3 regions of the Ruegeria sp. AB11 genome follow, and region 2 is predicted to be linked to each of the others. Evidence: riboswitches for the same ligand, from Rfam matches in the RefSeq annotation. Region 2 holds a riboswitch; each other region holds the start of a gene.

Region 1 (6,706 bases), on a different contig from region 2:
ATCGGTTGATCGGGTTGAGTCCAGAAGGCGAGACTCCCCTACTCTGTCCAGACCAACCAACTGGTGCTTTTGCCGTCGGAGATTGGGTGCTGACCGATGAAAACAAACGCATACGCAGTGTTCTGGAACGGCGCAGCCTGCTGCAGCGCCGGGCTGCGGGCACAGGCGTCGCAGCACAGTTAATCGCGGCCAATGTGGATGTGCTGTTCATCGTCAGTTCCTGCAATGCCGACTTCAATCTGCCCCGACTAGAGCGCTATCTTGCGCTGGCCCATCAGGCAGGCAGCTATCCGGTGATCGTTCTGACCAAGTCGGACACCTGCGACAACGCAATTGCTTATGTCGAACAGGCCCAGTCACTGGCCCCGTTTCTGACAGTTTTGGCCGTAAATGCCTTGGATCAGTCCGATATCGAACAGGTCCTGTCGTGGTGCCCGAAAGGACAGACCAGCACCCTGGTCGGATCTTCTGGCGTTGGCAAGACGACACTCGCCAACGGGATGACTGGACAGGATCAAGCCACCGCAGGCATTCGCGAAGATGATGCGCGTGGCAGGCACACAACAACAGCGCGTGCGCTACATCGAATGAGCAACGGAGGTTGGTTGATCGATACACCCGGCATGCGTGCGTTACGCCTGTTGGACGCGCAAGAGGGTGTGGACGAGGTGTTCTCTGATATCTCGGACCTGAGCATGAACTGTCGATTCTCAGATTGTCAGCACAACACCGAGCCCGGCTGTGCGATACAGGCTGCAATCGAAACCGGGGCACTTGATCCCGCACGGCTGGACCGATGGCGCAAGCTGCGTCGCGAAGATCAGCACAATTCGGCTTCGGTGGCGCAGGCACGCGCACGCGATAAAGCGTTTGGAAAAATGGTGCGCAGCGTGATGCACGAGAAAAAATCCCGCAAGGGACTGTGACCTTTCTGGGCACCGGTTACCGGTGCCCAGCATTTCGGGCGATCAACCTGGGCCAGACGGCAGCGTTTCGCCGGGCAAACGCGCCGATATGGCCGACTTCGGATAACCCGAATTCACTTGCCGAAAGCAGATGGCACCGCACACCTGAACCATAGAGATCGGCAAGCCGCCAAACCGCCTCAGGGGGCACAACCTGATCATCCTCAAAGGCGAATATGTCAACTTGCTTGCCCATGTCGGCCCAGCGGTTTGCCGGCAACGTGTCTCCGATTTCGGGTACATAGCTTTGGGGCGCTGTGCACCATTTGCGCCATTGCCAGTAAACTCGGGATGGCAGATTTGTTCCAAAACCCAAAGCCTTTCCGGGCAAATACCCGAGCGCATGCACCGCCAGGGGCGCATGACCGTACCAGAACAACGTCGCCAAAGCGCGGTAAGGCCAAGGATGATCCTTCAGCGTTACCAGGCCGGAACAGACACAGATCATCCTGTCGATCTGATCGATATCGGGTTGGACCGGACCAAACATCCCGCCCAAAGAATGCCCAATACTCCAAAGCTTGGCCTGTGGAAACCTCCGCCGCATTTCGGTCCGTGCAGCCGGAATGTCGATCAGCGCCCAATCCGCCATGGTGACACGCGATTGCTTTTGTGAGCCTGTCAGAGAGTGACCAAAATCCCTGTAATCATAGGTAAGGCAGGCCATGCCGTGCGCTTCTGCGAGCCATCTTGCGAAATGCTGGTAGTAATCTCTGGGCACACCGGTTGCGCCGTTGATCACAACAACTTTGTCCGGTTCTTCGACTGGGTGATAGAGCCGTGCCGACAGTATTGCCGGGCCGGACTGAAACTGAATGTCCTCGGTGACAACCGCTTGCTGTGTGTCCAACATGGTGCCCTCTGAAATCAACTGAACCGATCAGTTCACCCAAGGCGCGCCGAGTCAAGGTTGACGTGGCTGGACCGCGCGTCACATGCCATCATCAATCTTCTTGACTCCCGAACGATTGTACCGCTAGCGATGACGTGATGGTTCTCGCGCCCAACCGGGCCGGGATGAAAAGGGAACACGGTGCGGTTCTGCGCGGATAAAACCGAAACGAACCCAGTCCGAGACTGCCCCCGCAACTGTAAGCGGAGAGTGATGTCGAAATGCCACTGGCCTTGAAGGTCGGGAAGGTCGGCAAAGCAATGACCCGCAAGTCAGGAGACCTGCCATCAAATCGAAACTGAAACTCGGGCGGGGTGTCCGGGCAGGGCAAGACCGCATGCATGCTGTCCCTCCTGATTGATGCCCCTGCCCTGCGCGGAGGGCGCATGAATGATCTGGAAGACCAACACGCATAAATTCTCGGCAACAATTTGCCAACGGACCGGGAAAAACTGCCCCGCTTTGGCACGACTGGCACGGGCACTGGCCACTTCGGTTGGAAAAGCTGGCCCCACGACCACCGCAGGATTCGGAATCGAAGGAAGCTGCGATTTGACTCATTGTGCCAGTGGGTGCACCGCCCGATTTCGCTCCGGTCCCGAAGAAACCCGAGTGTTCTGTGATGCCGATTCAGACGTCGCGATCGACCATCTGGACAGCTATGCAGATCTGATGTTTGGCACGGACTCGCGCCCCATCCCTGCAGGCACCTTGTCCCGACCGCCGTGCGCAATGCTGGAAGTGTTAACCCTGAGCGGAAACACTCGGGCGCGGGCTGAATACCGTCCGTCGGCCTGATCGCTATTCGGCTACCAAAACACTGGCAGGCGCAGTCGCCCAGCGCAGCTGCGCGTCAGTTTCAACTGCACATGGGCGCAACGCTCGCAATCTTTTCAATGCCTCGTCCGGGTGCTCTCCACACTCGACCATCAAGCGCAATACAGCCATACCAGAGCGGCCACATCCGCCTTTGCAGTGGATTAGTACTCGGCCTCCACCCGATAATGCGTGGCGAGCGGACTCGCTGGCATCCACCCAGCGCATATCAATGTCGTCGGAAGGTATACCGTAATCCTCGACTGGCAGATGAACCCAGCGACAAGCACGGCTGCGAACATCGGCCCCAAAATTCCTGGCGCCATCAAGGATCATCTCGACCTCGGTAGTCATCGACAGTATAAGGCCGGGCTTCCATCCGGTAACCGCATCAAGATCACCGGAATAGTCTCCTCCTCGCCCTGGCATTGAAGTTAACGCAAGCGTGCCCCCGCCCACTTGAAGTGCATGGATAACAATCTGAGACATTCTACGCTCCCCCCCGAAACGCTGATCAGAAAATCTTTCTGGCTGGTCTTAGACTGTACGATATTAACCGCGTCGGCCGGCAATCCAAAATGAAAATCCTCGCGGCTTGCTGTGGACGCGGACAGCGGGGCCCTCTACGCTGCGGCATAACTCGAATCCGACAGAGCAGACATGACCGATACGCCAAGCCCCGCCTACCAGGTTCTTGCCCGCAAATACCGTCCTGAAACATTTGCCGATCTGGTCGGTCAGGACGCGATGGTACGCACGCTGAAAAACGCGTTCGAGGCGGACCGGATCGCTCAGGCCTTTATCATGACCGGCATCCGTGGCACCGGTAAAACAACCACAGCCCGGATCATCGCGAAGGGGATGAATTGCATCGGGCCTGATGGCGAAGGTAAACCCACCACCGAACCCTGCGGTCAGTGCGAGCATTGCGTGGCCATCATGGAAGGCCGCCACGTCGATGTGATGGAGATGGACGCCGCCAGCCGGACTGGTGTGAACGACATCCGTGAAATCATCGACAGTGTCCGCTACCGTGCCGCCAGCGCACGCTACAAGATTTACATTATCGACGAGGTCCACATGCTATCGACCAGCGCTTTCAACGCGCTGCTCAAGACGCTTGAGGAACCACCCGAGCATGTGAAATTCATCTTCGCCACGACCGAGATCCGCAAGGTCCCGGTCACGGTTTTGTCGCGCTGCCAACGTTTCGATCTGAGGCGGATCGAACCCGAAGATATGATCGGCCTGTTGCGCAAGATCGCTGAATCCGAGAATGCGCAGATCGCCGATGACGCATTGGCGCTAATCACCCGAGCCGCCGAAGGATCCGCCCGTGACGCAACCTCGCTGTTGGATCAGGCGATTTCGCACGGTGCGGGTGAAACCAGCGCAGATCAGGTGCGCGCCATGCTCGGGTTGGCGGATCGGGGTCGAGTGCTGGATCTGATGGACATGATCCTGCGCGGTGATGCGGCCAGTGCTTTGACCGAACTTAGCGGACAATATGCAGAAGGTGCTGATCCTCTGGCTGTGCTCCGCGATCTGGCTGAGATCACCCATTGGGTTTCGGTGGTCAAAATCACCCCCGATGCCGCCGAAGATCCAACCGTTTCACCCGACGAACGTGCCCGAGGCCAACAGATGGCCGAAGCGCTGCCAATGCGTGTTCTGACCCGCATGTGGCAAATGCTGCTCAAAGCTCTGGAAGAGGTCTCGGCTGCACCCAACGCCATGATGGCTGCAGAAATGGCTGTGATCCGCCTGACCCATGTGGCCGACCTGCCAAGTCCGGAAGAACTGATCAAGCGCTTAAAGGATGCACCTCCATCCCCCAATCCCGCGTCGGGTTCGGGTATCGGAGTGCCAGGCCAGGCGAGCGCTGCGCCACAGGCCTCTGCCCGACCGGCCTATACCTCTTCGGCCATCGGTGGGAATGCAGGCGGACTGAATGCAGCTCTAGCTCAGGACGTACAGGCAGCACTAGCGCGGTATCCCACTTTTGAACATGTGGTTGAATTAATCCGTACCAACCGGGATGTGAAACTGCTGGTCGAGGTCGAAAACGGGGTACGCCTCGTGTCGTACCAACCGGGACGGATCGAATTTACCCCGACCGACAATGCCCCGACCGATCTATCTCAACGGTTGGGTGCATCGCTGCAGCGCTGGACGGGTAACCGTTGGGCAGTATCGATTGTCTCAGAAGGCGACGCTCCGACAATTGCGGAAGTTCGGGATGCTGCTGATCTGGCTCTCAAAGCCGAAGCGGAAAAGCATCCACTGGTGCAAGCGGTTCTGAGTCATTTCCCGAAAGCGCGGATCAGAAGCATCGAAACAGCCGATCAACGCGCTGCTCAGGTCGAAACTGAAGCCCTGCCCGAAGTAGATGACGAATGGGATCCGTTCGAGGAAGACTGATCCTGTAAGCGATCTCCTCAATTCAGCCAGGTGCTCCCGTGCCGCCACGGCTCCTCGGCTGACGCCGACGATCCTGCCCGGGCCAAACCGAGGAAAGGTCTTGTCAAAGGTCTTGACGACGGGCGGGAGTGTCCTGACCTCTTGTGTCGCGCGGTTACGCTTCGTATCTAGGCCTCAAATCGAGTGACAGGAGATTACCGATGCTTAAAGGACTCGGCGGCCTGGGTGACATGGCCAAAATGATGAAATCTGCACAGGACTTGCAGAGCAAGATGACCGAGATGCAGGAAGAGCTGAACAACCTGATGGTTGTCGGTGAATCTGGCGCCGGGCTGGTCAAAGCCACCGCGACTGCCAAGGGTGAGTTAAAAGGTCTGGATATCGACCCGTCGATCTTCAACGGCGATGACAAGGAAGTGGTCGAGGATCTCATCCTCGCTGCGATCAAGGACGCCCAGACCAAGGCGCAGGAGCGCTCGCAGGCTGAAATGGCCAAGCTGACCGAAAGCATGGGTCTGCCCGCAGACATCAAGCTGCCGTTCTGATACACCCTCCTGACGGATCAATGGCCGGGGCTTACTTACCCGGCCTCTTTGCAGGAGCTTCGCGGTGAGTTCGAACAGCGACATCGACAATCTGATCGACCTTATGGCCAAGCTGCCCGGCCTCGGCCCTCGCTCGGCCCGACGCGCCGTCCTGCACCTGATCCGCAAACGCGCCCTGCTTCTAACGCCGCTTTCAGATGCCATGCAGCAGGTGGCTGTCACTGCCCGTGAATGCCTAAACTGCGGCAATGTGGGCACAACCGATATCTGCGACATCTGCAATAGCGAAGACCGTGCAACCGGGGGACTGTGCGTCGTAGAAGACGTCGCCGACCTCTGGGCGATGGAGCGCGCCGGGGTTTTCAAGGGTCGCTACCATGTTTTGGGCGGCACATTGTCAGCACTGGATGGCGTTGGCCCGGATGAATTACGTATTCCTCGGCTAAAGGATCGGGTTCTGGCCGAGGGTATCAACGAGATCATCCTCGCCCTAAACGCCACCGTTGATGGCCAAACCACCGCACACTACATCGCCGATCAGTTGGAGGGACAGGTTCGTCTGACTTCCCTAGCGCAGGGCGTCCCGATTGGAGGTGAGTTGGATTATCTGGACGATGGGACGATCACAGCAGCGCTTAGGGCAAGGAAGGAACTTTAGACCGTCAGACCAAAGCCGAAGCATCATCTTTCATTGAGAACAGCACCCAGCTTCTCGAATGCTTGCTTCCATCCGCCTTCGCCTGCACTTCCGGCAGGCACACCCCGATGGACCATGGTCATGCGTGTCCTACCATCCTGTTCGAGAAGATCAATAATCACCTCGGTTATGTCTGGGCTTCCCTCGGGCATCCCCATATCTTTTGGCGAAAGAATATTCCCATCCTCGTCACACATGCTCTCGGTATAGACCAACCGGGACGGTTCTGAGATTTCTTTATAAACGCCAGTAAACCACATCCTCATGGTGGTATCCGGCGTTTTCATTTCCATACATACCTTTCGTATACCTCCGACACGCAAATCGATCTCTGCAGTTGGAACTGAGAACCCTTTGGGCCCATACCATT
Region 2 (6,706 bases):
AGCAAAGCTATATCCCGAACGCAGGGTCATGGCCATTTGCGGTGACGGAGGGTTCATGATGAACAGCCAGGAGATTGAAACCGCCGTTCGTCTTGGCCTCAATCTGGTTGTTACTGTTCTGAATGACAGCTCGTACGGAATGATCCGTTGGAAGCAGTCGCATGCGGGGTTTGATGATTGGGGATTGGAATTCAAGAATCCTGATTTTGTGCAATACGCCAACAGCTATGGTGCTGCGGGTCATCGGGTTGAATGGACAGAAGATCTGGTGCCTACATTTGAAAAAGCGTTTGAAGCAGGTGGTGTGCATCTGATCGACTTGCCGGTCGATTACAGTGAAAACCAACGTGTCCTCATTGATGAGCTTGCGGCGAAGGTCTGTCTGATATGAGTAATGTTGTTGAAGTTCTGAACCCGTTTGATCTTGAGAAAATCGGTAGTGTCGAGGTTAAAAACTGGAACGATATCAATGTGATGCTGAACGTGGCTTACGGTCTGCACCGTGATCGGGGCACTTGGTTGCCTGCTTACAGGCGGATTGAGGTTCTGAAGAATGCAGCCCGGATCATGTCCGGCCGCGCGGAAGACCTTGCGATGCTGATCGCCAGCGAAGGTGGCAAACCCTTGATTGACGCGCGCATCGAAGTGGCACGTGCTATTGATGGTGTCGAACTGTGTATCCATGAAATCGGGCAGATGGCGGGCCGGGAAATACCGATGGATCTGACAGCAGCAGGATCGGGTCGGATTGCCTTTACACAGCGTGAACCCATAGGCGTTGTGGTTGCCGCAAGCGCGTTTAACCATCCGTTGAACTTGATCGTACATCAGGTGGCCCCGGCTGTGGCCACTGGATGCCCGGTCCTCATCAAACCGGCGCTTGATACACCACTGTCATGCGAAGCATTTGTCGACATCCTGTATGAGGCTGGACTGCCAAAGGAGTGGTGCCATCTGGCGATTTGCCAAAATGATGTAGCTGAACGGATGATCACGGACGCGCGTGTCGGATTCTTTTCTTTTATCGGATCGGCACGTGTCGGGTGGATGCTGCGCTCGAAGCTGGCGCCGGGGACGCGATGCGCGTTGGAGCACGGCGGAGCGGCGCCAGTTATCATCGATGAGACAGCCGACATTGATGCCATGATCCCCTTGTTGACCAAGGGTGGATTTTATCATTCCGGTCAGGTTTGTGTCTCGGTTCAGCGTGTTTTTGCTCCATCAGGGATGGCGGAGACGGTCGCTCGAAAGTTGGCAGAAGCCGCCTCAGCGCTGAAGGTGGGTGATGCCTGTGACGCCAGCGTGGAATGTGGGCCACTGATCCGTCCGGGTGAAGTTGATCGAGTAGAACAATGGGTAGACGAAGCGGTTGCGGGAGGTGCCCGCGTAATGACAGGAGGTAATCGGCTGGGCCGAACGACCTATGCACCGACTGTCCTTCTAAACCCACCCGCTGATGCGAACGTGTCCACCTCCGAAATCTTCGGGCCGATTGTTTGTGTTTATGAATATGATGATCTTAGTGCTGCATACGACGCTGCAAACGCTCTTCCTTTTGCATTTCAGGCGTCGGTCTTTACCAAATCCCTGGATACAGCAATGCATGCCGTGCGGTATTTGGACGCCACGGCCGTCATGGTGAACGATCATACTGCTTTTCGGGTCGACTGGATGCCATTCGCGGGTCGCCGTCAATCAGGGTACAACACCGGCGGTATCGGCTACACCATGCATGACATGACGCAAGATAAGATGGCTGTAATACGGCTGTGATGAAGCTGTCAGGATCGATCCGATACTGATCGAGCGGATGTGGGTACTCTAATTTCGCAAATGGCCTGCTTAGTGACGGAAACGATTGTTGACCGCGCTTTGCATGTTCTGGCATGAACACGCCATGTTCGGTTCCGGGGGATTCCCCTGGAAGCAATAGGGAATGTAGTGCGGTGCTCTTCGCGCCAAATCTGCAACTGCCCCCGCAACTGTAAGCGGCGAGCGCGGCTGACAATGCCACTGGGATATCCCGGGAAGGCCAGCATAGCGCTTTGACCCGCAAGTCAGGAGACCTGCCGAACACGCGCCCTCGGAAAGGGTGCTCATTGTCGGCGACGGGGTGTGCGCTGTATCCGTTTGTCTCGGTCGACGAACGGACGCGGGCCCTCCCCAAGTCAAAACCAAATATGTGCCGGGGAAGGCGCGACCTGAGAAGGACTGAGTTTTGAAGAAATTGTTTTTGGCAGCCGCAGCTGCTGCAGTGATGCCTACGTTTGCGAGCGCTCATTTCCTACTGGAATACACAGAAAACACGATGATCGAGCGACCCGGTGATGTGCCGGTAAAGCTGATATTCTGGCACCCGTTTGAAGCCGGTCATGTGATGACGCTTGAAAAACCGGAAGAATTCTATGTGATCCACAACGGCAGTAAAACCGATCTGCTGGACACATTGGAAGAAACCACATTTGACGGCCCAGACAACAGCGCCAAGGCGTTCAAAGGCTCGGTCCCGGTGAAGCGTTCGGGCGACTATGTGGTGGTGACCGTTGCTGCGCCCTACTACGAAGAATCTGAGGATATTTATATCCAGCAGATCACCAAGGCCTATCTGAACCGAAATGAACTGCCCACCGACTGGGATCAGCCACAAGGTCTGGCAACAGAAATCCTGCCGCTGAACAAGCCCTACAACATAATTGCGGGCTCAACTTTCACGGGTCGCGTGCTGAGCGAGGGCAAACCAGTTGCAGGGGTCGAGATTGAGATCGAATTCATCGCCGCCGCCCCTGACCTGAAAGGCACGGGCGCCGCTGCACCGACAGTGTCACCGCTGCCAGGTGGTGCGCTGGTAGCGATTTCGGACGAGAATGGCTATTTCAGTTTTGGTGTACCCAAGGCCGGTTACTGGGGTTTCGCTGCTCTGGGCTCTGGTCCGAAAACCGAGCATGAAGGTAAAGAGCTGAGCCAGGATGCCGTGATCTGGATCCGCGCCTGGGATCTGGAGTAAATCCTTATGCACATTGTAGATGGTGCTCTTTCGAACCCTGTCGTAATCGGCGGTGCGATCGCTGCTGCAGGCGGGATTGCAATGGGGCTGAGGTCGCTGGATCTGGATCGCATTCCCACAGCGGGCGTTCTGTCAGCCAGTTTCTTCGTTGCTTCGCTGATTCATGTGCCGATTGGCCCATCTTCTGTGCATCTGATCCTGAACGGCCTGGCAGGGCTTTTACTCGGTTGGGCCGCCTTTCCGGCCTTGTTTGTCGGGCTACTGCTACAGGCTGTTTTCTTTGGATTTGGTGGACTGACCGTTTTGGGGATCAATACGCTGAATATTGCCCTTCCGGCGGTACTGACCTGGATGATCTTTGGCCGCCTCATCGCCCGAGGCTCGGCCATTCAGGGGGCGATTTGGGGCGGTATCGGGGGGGCGTTCTCAATCGCAGCCACAACCGCGTTTGTTGCCATTTCACTGGCGATGTCCGGTGACGCGTTCCTGCCTGCGGCTAAGCTGGTGTTTTTCGCCCATATACCGGTTATGGGCATAGAAGCCATGCTTACGGGGTTTGCCGTGATGTTGGCGCGCAAGGTGAAACCGGAACTGTTCGAAAAGGCGATTTTAACATGAAACAACTGGTTGTTATTGCCACGCTGATGCTCACACCGATTTCGGCCCTCGCACACAAGGTCATCGCGGGGGTTTTCCCCGCTGGCGAAGTGATCGAGGGTGAGCTGGGGTTCTCCAATGGCGATATGGCAAGCGACCAGGAAGTTTTCGTCTACGGCCCCGATGGTGCTGAACTAGGTCACACCGTTACCGATGGAGACGGGTTCTTTTTGTATATCCCCACAAAACCTGTTGCGCATACCTTCAAGGCCGATCTTGGCGCGGGCCATGTGGCTGAAGTGACCATGTCCGCAAACGAGGTGGCCGAAATCATGGGAGTTGCCGCTGAGGTTGCGGAGATCGGTGCTCAGCCGACGACTGTTGCAAGCGTTGGAACCGTGATGGTTGCGTCTCTGTCCGATCAAGAACGCGCCGCGATCGCTAAAGTGGTGCGCGACGAAACTCGCCCCTTGCGCCGAGAAATTGCCGCCTATCGCGAACATAACGATATGCAAAGTATTTTGGGGGGCATCGGGTATATCGTTGGTCTCTTTGGTGTCGGGTTCTATTTCGCCGCACGTCGCAAGTTGGTCGCCTGATGGCACATGCGCTGGAACCCCAGGCCAAAACTCTGGCCGAGGCAGGTGGGATTGAGCCCTACGGGGTGATCGCGGATTTGGATCCGCGGATGCGTATCGTAGTCACATGTCTCTTTGCCGTCGTCACCGTTGCACTAAGTTCAATCCCCTCGTTGTTGATCGCGCTTTCAGTTTCGATCGGGCTGTTGCTGATGTCGCGGTTGCCCATTCGCCGAACTCTCAAACGTATGGCGATGATGGACAGCTTTATCATCTTCATGTTGGTGCTTTTGCCATTCTCCATGCCCGGAGACGCCATGTTCACCCTCTTTGGATTTGCAGCAAGCTGGCAGGGGTTCTGGAAAGCCATTGAGATCGCGCTGACGGCAAACGCAGTGATACTGGCGCTTATGGTCCTGGTAGGGTCGATGGAGCCTGTCACATTAGGTCATGCATTGCACAAACTTCGCTGCCCGGAGGTGCTTGTGCATCTGTTGATGTTCACGATCCGCTATATCGAGGTGCTGCGAGAAGAGTACCTGCGTCTGCGCGGCGCGATGAAGGTCAGAGGTTTCCGTCCGGGCACCAACTGGCACACCTATCGCAGCTTTGGTTATCTGGTCGGTATGATGCTGATCCGCGCCATTGAACGTTCCGAGCGCATTCTGGACGCGATGAAGTGCCGAGGGTTTTCGGGCCGGCTTCTGTTGTTGCAGGAATTTAACCTGACCCGACGGGATTATTGGTTTGCCACGATGATGTGTGCGATTTGTGTCAGCCTTCTTATTCTGGATTTTCAATGACGATCCTTAAGCTCGAAGACATTTGCTTTTCGTACCCGGGTCACGCCCCGGTTCTGGACAGAGCGTCGCTGCAGCTTGAGCCTGGTCAACGGTTGTCGATTGCAGGTCCAAATGGATCAGGAAAATCCACATTTTTTCGCATTGTCCTTGGCCTTCAAGCGCCCTCTTCTGGGCGCGTGAACATCTTTGGTAAGGATAGGTGTGTCGAGGCTGACTTTCACGAGGTTCGCCGCCGTATAGGATTGGTGTTCCAAGACCCTGACGACCAGTTGTTTTGCCCGACCGTGGCGGAAGATATCGCTTTTGGCCCGCTCAATCTTGGGCGCAGCACGACCGAAGCGCTTGCCATCGTTGACAAGGTGCTGAGCGATCTGGATTTGGTGCATCTGCGCGACCGTATCACGCATAAACTTTCAGGTGGTGAAAAACGGTTGGTGACCCTTGCCACCGTACTCGCGATGGAGCCTGAGGCGTTACTATTGGACGAGCCGACCAACGCGCTTGATGCCAAGAATGAAGCACGGCTTCTGGAAATTTTGCAGGGATTACCTCAGGCGATTCTATTGGTCAGTCATGCCCCTGCGTTCCGCCGCTCGTTGGCGCCCGAGACCCTCGAACTCCGACGTGGGAAGCTTGTAACGGTGTAAGGCTGATACGCTGCGATCGGATGCCGCGCGTTGGCGGTACCATCAGATCCAATGGAATAGGCAGATCAGCCGAAGATCATGTTGGTTGGTTCAACGCCATTAGATCGGGATTGGCAGAGACATTCCCTCGTTTGGGTAGAACCGCTGAATGACGCGAGCGATTGCCCGCAATCATAGACAGCAAGAACCCGGAAAAAAATGTTTGCACCCCAATAACAATCATCGTGAACGCAGCGATCAAAGTGCGCATCTCGTTCAATGCCGCAAAGTCCGAGGCAATCCAGCTAGAGGTGATAGTGGCCGCCCATATCAAGCCGCCAAATGTCAGGACAAGCCCGGCCAGAATCCAATATTGCAAGCGCGAATATCCCAACAATACCCGAGCGCGTTCTGTTGGCAGTCGAAGCCCATCCCGATAGCTGCACATCAGTGCCGCCAGCCACAGCACCACCGTCTGAAAGGCCAGGACCATGGCTGCACTCGCTGCAACCGCCCAGTGATCGCCGATCCTGAAGCCACCGATCAGCGCCATTTCCTGATCTCCGCTAAGTTGCAGTAGAACGGTGATTGCAAATCCTGCGAGGAACAGGACCAGTGCAGGCACCAGAAACAGCCAGGTTGGGCTGAGCAAAAACATGTATATCAGGTGCCGAAGCCCATCTCTCCACGGATTCAAATGTGGTGCCCTACCGCGTCCGTCAGGAGACAAAGTTACAGGAACCTCGGCTATATTCAGCTTCCGCAGCACAGATTTCAGCAGCATCTCGGAAGCAAATTCCATCCCGGTTGAAGATAGGTTGAGCCGCTCCAATGCCTCTCGCCGGATGGCGCGGATGCCGCAATGGGCGTCACCGATACCAGTGCGAAACAAAATTCTAAGAATGCCCGACAAGGCCGGGTTGCCGATATAACGGTTCTTCCAAGGCATTGCGCCTGGCTTGATTTCGCCACGAAAACGGTTGCCCATGCATAATTCGACACCATTCATCAACTGTTCGATCATCGGAACCGCTTCGACGAAATCATAGGAACAATCGCTGTCGCCCATCACCAGATAAGTGGCGTCGCTTGCGGCAA
Region 3 (6,706 bases), on a different contig from region 2:
TACGCGCACGACCAGCCCATCGCCGGACATCATCGGGCGATGGGCGCCGGGGCACCAGCCTTGGACGACAGGTTTGTCGGTGAGAGCGCTCATCCCAGACCTTCCAAACCGGCACGGATCGAGTTTCGGCGCGTATTCCATAATCCAGCATCCAACAAGGCGCGGAAACGGTCTTGCATCGCTTGATGCGCACGCGGGTTCGCCTCTTGTAGAAAGGCATCGACGCCTTCGTCGCCAAGCGTGGCTTCATGATAAAGATCGAACAGATGCGGCGCGACGGTGCCAGACAAATGTGCAAACGAGGCCATGTGATCAAGCGTCGCTGCAATCTCGGCCGCGCCTCGAAAACCATGCCGCTGCATCCCCGCTATCCATCCTGGATTGGCGGCGCGCGCATGAACCACGCGGCTAATCTCTTCGGGCAAGGTACGGGCGCGTGGATTTTCCGGGTTGGTATTGTCCAGGTGATAGAGCTGAGCGTTACCACCGGTGATTTTCTTGGCGGCAGCAAACCCGGCCTCATGCGTGGCATAGTCATTCGCCAATAGCAGGTCGGTCTCGGTCAGGTCCTGGAGGTGTACAAAGCTGTCAGCATTGGCGACACGCCGCGTAATGCCATCGACGTCCTTCGTGATGTGCTCACCTTCCAGTGCAAAGGAACTGGCATCTAACCACGCCTCACCCGCCTTTGAGCGGGCATCATCGGTGTAGATTTCGGATAGTTGGGTCATGTTGACGCCATAGCTGCCGGGGGCCGGTCCAAAGACCCGTGCTGCCGGTTCCTGACCGGCATAAGGGTTCCAATCGGGCGCCTCATCCCGTTCAGATAGTGCCCGTACGGCCTGACCAAAAAGCGCCGAAAGCGTTGGGAACACATCACGGAACAGGCCCGAGACCCGTAAGGTCACGTCCAGACGCGGACGGCTGAGGTCGGTGATCGGCAGCACTTCGATGCCCGAAACACGCTCCGAGCCTTTGTCCCAAACCGGTTTCACACCCAGCAAGTGCAGCGCCATGGCAAATTCCTCGCCTGCGGTGCGCATCGTGGCCGAGCCCCACAGGTCGACGATCAGCCCCTTAGGATAGTCGCCTTCTTCCTGCAGGTGTCGACGCACCAACTCCTCTGCCAGCTTGACGCCTTGAGTATAGGCCGCACGCGTGGGCACAGAACGCGGGTCGGTGGTATAAAGATTCCGCCCAGTAGGCAGCACGTCTGAGCGCCCGCGATAGGGAGAGCCTGAAGGTCCGGCTTCGATTCGTTTGCCAGCTAGCGCATCGACCAGAGCATTGCGCTCAGCTTGGGCAGAAGGCGCGGGGTTGAAATCACCCGTCACATCTGGAACCCGTCCAAAGATGTGCAGGCCGTCGCCGAACTGACTTTCCTTGATATCGCAGACAAATCGATCAATGCGCGTGATCGCCTCGGCGATGCAGGTGGCCTGATCGAGGCCAAGGTCGCTTGCCAGCCCAATGGCCTGGGCCTCGTCGCGGATATCTTCCTGTAACCGGTCACGGCGCTTGGGGTCCAGACCGTCCGCGTTCGAGAACTCATCCAGCAGTGCTTCCAGCCGAACCATGCGATCCGGCGTACCACTTTCTTTCATCGGGGGCGGGATATGGCCCAGCGTAACTGCACCGATCCGGCGCTTGGCCTGCGCAGCTTCGCCGGGGTCATTGACGATGAACGGGTAGATCACCGGGAGTTTACCGATCAACGCCTCGGGCCAGCATTCATTGCATAAAGCGACCGATTTACCTGGCAGCCATTCCAGCGTGCCATGGGCACCAATATGGATCAAAGCATCCGCGCCTATCCCTTTGCGTAGCCAAAGGTAAAAGGCGACGTAGCTGTGCCGAGGGGTGCGCGAAAGGTCATGATAGTCATCCTCGCGCAGTTCTGGCATGCCGCGTTCTGGCTGCAGCGCAACCACAGCGTTGCCACGCCGAAGGGCCGTGAAATGGAATGCTCCATCTGCGAACGCTGGATCGTCCTCGGGGTCTCCCCAGACCGCCTGCAGATCGGCGCGCAATTGATCGGGTAGCTCTGCATGCGCAATCAGGTAGTCCTGCAATGACCATGAAATCCGGGCGCCCAGCAGGGTTTCGGCAATCGGCTCGGCCGGTGCGGTTGCATATCCCTCATTCTGAAGATCGGTCAGCATCGCTTCGGCTGAAGCAAGCGCATCAAGGCCAACTGCATGCGCCATCTGCCAGTCCTTACCCGGGTAAGTCGACAGAACCAGCGCCGGTATTTGATCCGAACTGGGCTTTTCGTGCAGGTCCAGCCAGCCAGAGACCCGATCGATGACAGCTTCGATCCGGTCAGGTTCGGGCTGGTGGGCAAAACGCGAATATTCCAGATAAGGATCGCGCTTGCCCGGTTCTTTGAACGACACGATGCCCGCGTTAATCCGCCCGTCGACCTCGGGCAGCACCACATGCATGGCGAGGTCAGCAGGCGAAAGCCCGCGTTCCGCTTCTGCCCAGGCTTTGCGGCGCGAGGTCGCGAGGGCGACCTGAAAGACGGGCACATTGGCAGCATCCAAGGGTGAAGTGCCTGATGCGCCCTTGCCCGAAAAGGAGGTGGCATTGATGATCGCTGAAGGTTTCAGCGCCACGATCGTCTCACGCAACCAGTCAGCGGCGGTTGGCGCTTTGAGCGACGGGGCGAACAGGCCAATGGCCTCGAATCCACGCGATCTCACACTGCGGATCAAAGCCGCGATCGGGGCAGTGTCGGCAGAGGTCAGGTAGGCCCGATAAAACGTGACAATAATGCGTTTTGCATCGCCCGAAAAAGCTGTGTCCGCCGGTATCACGCCACGATCCGGGCACCAGGCGCCGTAATCCGGTATGGTCTTTGCCCCCATCACCGGACCGGCATATAGTCCCGCCGCCAGCGCCATCTGTGCGAGCGCGGCCTGTGCCGCAACCTCTCCGCCGGTATCACACAGATGCGCCAAGCGCCGCAGGGTTGAGACGGGCAGGGTGGAGTACTCATCCAGCCGCGTATCCTCGCGCCCGTCCGCAGGCAGGACAGCCAATGCGATCCCCTTGGCCTGTGCCAGTGCCAGAACCTGCTGCAAGCCGTAAGACCAATATGGCACGCCGCCAATCAGGCGGATCAAGATGCCTTTGGCCCCCTCGAGCGTCTGTTCAACATATGTGTCGACTGACAGGGGATGTTTTAGAGCTGTCAGGTTGGCCAACCGCAGGGTTGGCATGCGCCCGTCTGGCCCGCCACCGCGATGCCAGCCCGCCGCGAAAGCGCCAAGGTCACTGTCAGAAAATGACAGCACCACCAAGTCCGCCGGGCTCTGGCCCAGATCGGTTGGGGTCTCGGTTTCCTCTAACCCGTGGCTTTCGCGGAAGACGACGTGCATGAATCTTACTCGGCGGCCTCGGTCACACCCACAAGGATATCACGGATTTCGGCCTCTTTGATATCATCATGCTCGGCGATGACCACAAGGCGCGAGCGGCGCTCTTCACCAGGTTCCCACGGGCGGTCATACTGATGACGTACCCGCGAGCCGACGGCCTGTACCAGCAGGCGCATGGGCTTGCCCTGAACCGCGGCATAGCCTTTGACGCGCAGGATGTTCAGTTCCTTTGCCAGGCGTTCGATCTTGGCGACCAGATCCAGCGGATCAGTCTGTTCCGGCAGTTCGAGGATGATGCTTTCAAAATCGTCATGCTCGTGATCGTGATGACCATCATGATGGCTGGGACGCGCTTCCATGTCGTCCTCGGCGGCAGCTTCAAGGCCCAAGACAACGCGCACGTCCACGACACCTTCGGCGACTTCGACGACGGGTAGGGGGCGAGGGGCTTCGGCCGCGATGACCTCTTTGGCTTTGGCGACACCTTCGGGACCGGCCAGATCCGGCTTGGTCAGCAGGATGATGTCGGCGCAAGAGATCTGATCTTCAAACACCTCCGATAGTGGAGTCTCGTGGTCGATCGACTCATCGGCAAGGCGCTGGGCATCTACCGCTTCGACATTGGGTGCAAACCGACCAGCGGCAACCGCTTCGGCATCGGCCAAAGCGATCACGCCGTCGACTGTGATTTTCGAGCGAATGTCTGGCCAGTCGAACGCTTTGAGCAGCGGCTTAGGCAGAGCCAGGCCCGAGGTTTCGATCAGAATGTGATCGGGGCGCGGCTCCAAGGCCATAAGCGCTTCGATCGTGGGAATGAAATCGTCGGCCACAGTGCAGCAGATGCAGCCATTGGCCAGTTCCATGATGTTTTCTGCTGGGCAATCCGGGATTGCGCAGGATTTCAGGATATCGCCATCGACACCCACATCGCCGAACTCATTGACTACAACAGCCAAGCGCTTGCCTTGCGGGTTCTGCATCAAATGCTTGACCAGCGTCGTTTTGCCCGAGCCCAGAAAGCCGGTGATCACGGTGACGGGCAGTTTTTCGAGATTGCTCATTTCAGCGCTCCAATCGGGGGAATACGGGCCGCGCAATTCTTGCGGAAGTGTTCGGGGCGTTCACGCCATTTGACCAGCCCGTCCTCGGTCTGAAGGTACTTGGTGGCACCTTCAATGATGGTTTCGACGTGATCGGTTTCGCTCAGATGCTCATAGACGAATGTCCATCGATCAGGTCCACCACGCAGCACGATAGAACAGCCCTCATCGCAGTTTGAAAGGCATTCTACTGCTTTCAAGGTGATGCCCTCGGGCAGGGTGGCCTGTTCAAGCGCTTTGTGCAGCAATGTGCCGGGGCGTTGGGCGTCGTCTTCGACGGGTAGGCCGCGACGACAGGTGGTGCAGACCAGCAGTTCGACCGGTGTGGTGTCGGTCATGTCTCTCATCCCCCCAAATCCTCTTCGTGGGGGACGGGGTTTCATGCGGGCTGATTAAAGCCCCACACCGGAACACCCCGTCCGGTTTCATCTTCGGGCGTTGGCAGGTCTCCCGGCTTGCGGATGTCAGAGCGGTGCTCTGTCGGATGTCCCGCCTTCCCGGCATTCGCCAGTGGCTTGGGCACCCTCTCCGGTCACGGTCGCGGGGGCGGCTGCGTTTGACGGAAAATCCGCTGACGCATTCCCTTTTCATCTGCTGCTGCAGACACCAACACTTGGCTCTTGGGACAGCATCACCCCCCTTGTCAAGCGAGTCTCGCTCAACTGTGCGTACAGGGGCAAAAAAGCGACCTCTGAGGGTCGCTGGACGGCATGACTTAGGTCAACAGGCGTGTTCGCATGTGCATCGAAAGACGAACAGGGAGAGCGTCATATGAAAGTAGGCTTCATCGGGCTGGGAAACGTGGGCGGAAAATTGTCGGGCTCGCTGCTGCGCAATGGGATTGACCTGACCGTTCATGACCTCAACCCTGATCTTGTGTCTGGTTTTGTCGCGCAGGGTGCGAAGGCAGCTGAAAGCCCCGCCCAATTGATGCGTGATTGTGACGCCGTGATTACCTGTCTGCCATCTCCTGCCGCCTCGGACGCGGTAATGCAGGAGATGCTGTCCGAAGTGACATCCGGTAAGATCTGGATGGAAATGTCCACCACCGACGAAGCGGAAGTAAAACGATTGGGTGCTTCGGTGATCGAACGTGGGGGGGCTGCAGTCGATTGCCCGGTATCGGGCGGATGTCATCGGGCGGCTACGGGCAATATTTCGATCTTCGCAGGCTGCGATCGAGAAACATTTGAGCGCATTCTGCCGTTCCTGACGACGATGGGGCGCCGCGTTTTGCACACAGGCGATTTGGGATCGGCCTCAGTGTTGAAGGTGCTGACAAACTATTTGGCAACCGCAAATCTGATCACTTGCGCCGAGGCTTTGGTGACCGCAAAGGCCGCAGGGATGGATCTTGGCACGACCTATGAGGCGATCAAAATTTCGTCGGGCACATCATTTGTGCACGAAACGGAAAGCCAAGTGATTCTGAATGGGTCCCGCGATATTTCATTCACCATGGATCTGGTCAAAAAGGACATCGGTCTGTTTCAGGAGGTCGCCGACCGCGCCGGGGTGCCGCTGGAGATAAACCCGGTGATGATCAAGATTTTTGAGGACGGGATCTCTCGCTATGGAGAGAGAGAGCTATCTCCCAACATCATCAGGCGGCTGGAGGATGCGACCGGGCTTGAGATTCGGGCACCGGGATTTCCAGCCGAGATGCTGGACGATGAGCCAGAAAAGCCGGGCTATGAGGTGATCCCGCAATATCGACGGAGTGCTTGAGGTCAAGATAAAGAGATTACTTGATTTTGATGAAGGCCCTTCAACTCTTTGGTTCTTTGTGATGTGTTGAGCTCTGGCGTTGCAAGAATTAAGCACATTAATTGGAGTTGATTGCCTGGTTGCAGCGATCGGTTTTGGATTGGGAACCACTCGACTTGGAAGTAGCTTTCATTGATCAGATGGATAACACTCTGACAATTGATCCAGAGGCCACGAACCCGATTCAATTTGCGATGCAGTTTCAGAGAGTTGGCCCCGCTTCGGAGGAACGTTGCGCTATGCATAGCTTAGCAACTCGGACATGAAAGTGATCTTTGCATATCGCATCGGCCAGAAAACAATGGGTGGCAAGGCGATGCGTGTTGACCAGTTGGCTGCAATGGCGCGCGCGCATTTATCGGAGCGATACACATTCGAAGTCGTGTTGGCTCCCAAAGCCTCTCGGGTACATGCGTGTCAGCGATTTGTAGACTCCTGCAGGGACGCAATTGTGAT

The links. A riboswitch is a leader RNA that binds a small molecule or an ion and turns the genes downstream of it on or off. The one in region 2 is predicted to bind cobalamin.
Region 1: another riboswitch for cobalamin. It lies ahead of ACR3EJ_RS06625 (hypothetical protein); the one in region 2 lies ahead of ACR3EJ_RS22260 (DUF4198 domain-containing protein).
Region 3: another riboswitch for cobalamin. It lies ahead of ACR3EJ_RS15655 (DUF1636 family protein); the one in region 2 lies ahead of ACR3EJ_RS22260 (DUF4198 domain-containing protein).

What each region holds. Positions count from the first base shown of each region.
Region 1 covers NZ_JBQFJO010000001.1:1,290,129-1,296,834, reverse strand. The annotation lists gene rsgA (ribosome small subunit-dependent GTPase A) at 1-926, shown strand, start outside; gene ACR3EJ_RS06630 (alpha/beta hydrolase family protein) at 943-1,818, opposite strand; cobalamin riboswitch at 1,940-2,160, shown strand; gene ACR3EJ_RS06625 (hypothetical protein) at 2,248-2,655, shown strand; gene ACR3EJ_RS06620 (protein-tyrosine phosphatase family protein) at 2,659-3,162, opposite strand; gene ACR3EJ_RS06615 (DNA polymerase III subunit gamma/tau) at 3,334-5,094, shown strand; gene ACR3EJ_RS06610 (YbaB/EbfC family nucleoid-associated protein) at 5,295-5,639, shown strand; gene recR (recombination mediator RecR) at 5,704-6,297, shown strand; gene ACR3EJ_RS06600 (SRPBCC family protein) at 6,321-6,706, opposite strand, start outside.
Region 2 covers NZ_JBQFJO010000002.1:592,566-599,271, forward strand. The annotation lists gene ACR3EJ_RS22250 (acetolactate synthase large subunit) at 1-391, shown strand, start outside; gene ACR3EJ_RS22255 (aldehyde dehydrogenase family protein) at 388-1,773, shown strand; cobalamin riboswitch at 1,886-2,088, shown strand; gene ACR3EJ_RS22260 (DUF4198 domain-containing protein) at 2,219-3,004, shown strand; gene cbiM (cobalt transporter CbiM) at 3,011-3,622, shown strand; gene ACR3EJ_RS22270 (cobalt ABC transporter permease) at 3,619-4,200, shown strand; gene cbiQ (cobalt ECF transporter T component CbiQ) at 4,200-4,982, shown strand; gene ACR3EJ_RS22280 (ABC transporter ATP-binding protein) at 4,979-5,629, shown strand; gene ACR3EJ_RS22285 (glycosyltransferase family 2 protein) at 5,706-6,706, opposite strand, start outside.
Region 3 covers NZ_JBQFJO010000001.1:3,125,933-3,132,638, reverse strand. The annotation lists gene ACR3EJ_RS15670 (cobalamin biosynthesis protein CobG) at 1-93, opposite strand, end outside; gene cobN (cobaltochelatase subunit CobN) at 90-3,383, opposite strand; gene cobW (cobalamin biosynthesis protein CobW) at 3,389-4,444, opposite strand; gene ACR3EJ_RS15655 (DUF1636 family protein) at 4,441-4,821, opposite strand; cobalamin riboswitch at 4,907-5,109, opposite strand; gene ACR3EJ_RS15650 (NAD(P)-dependent oxidoreductase) at 5,255-6,211, shown strand; gene ACR3EJ_RS15645 (hypothetical protein) at 6,513-6,706, shown strand, end outside.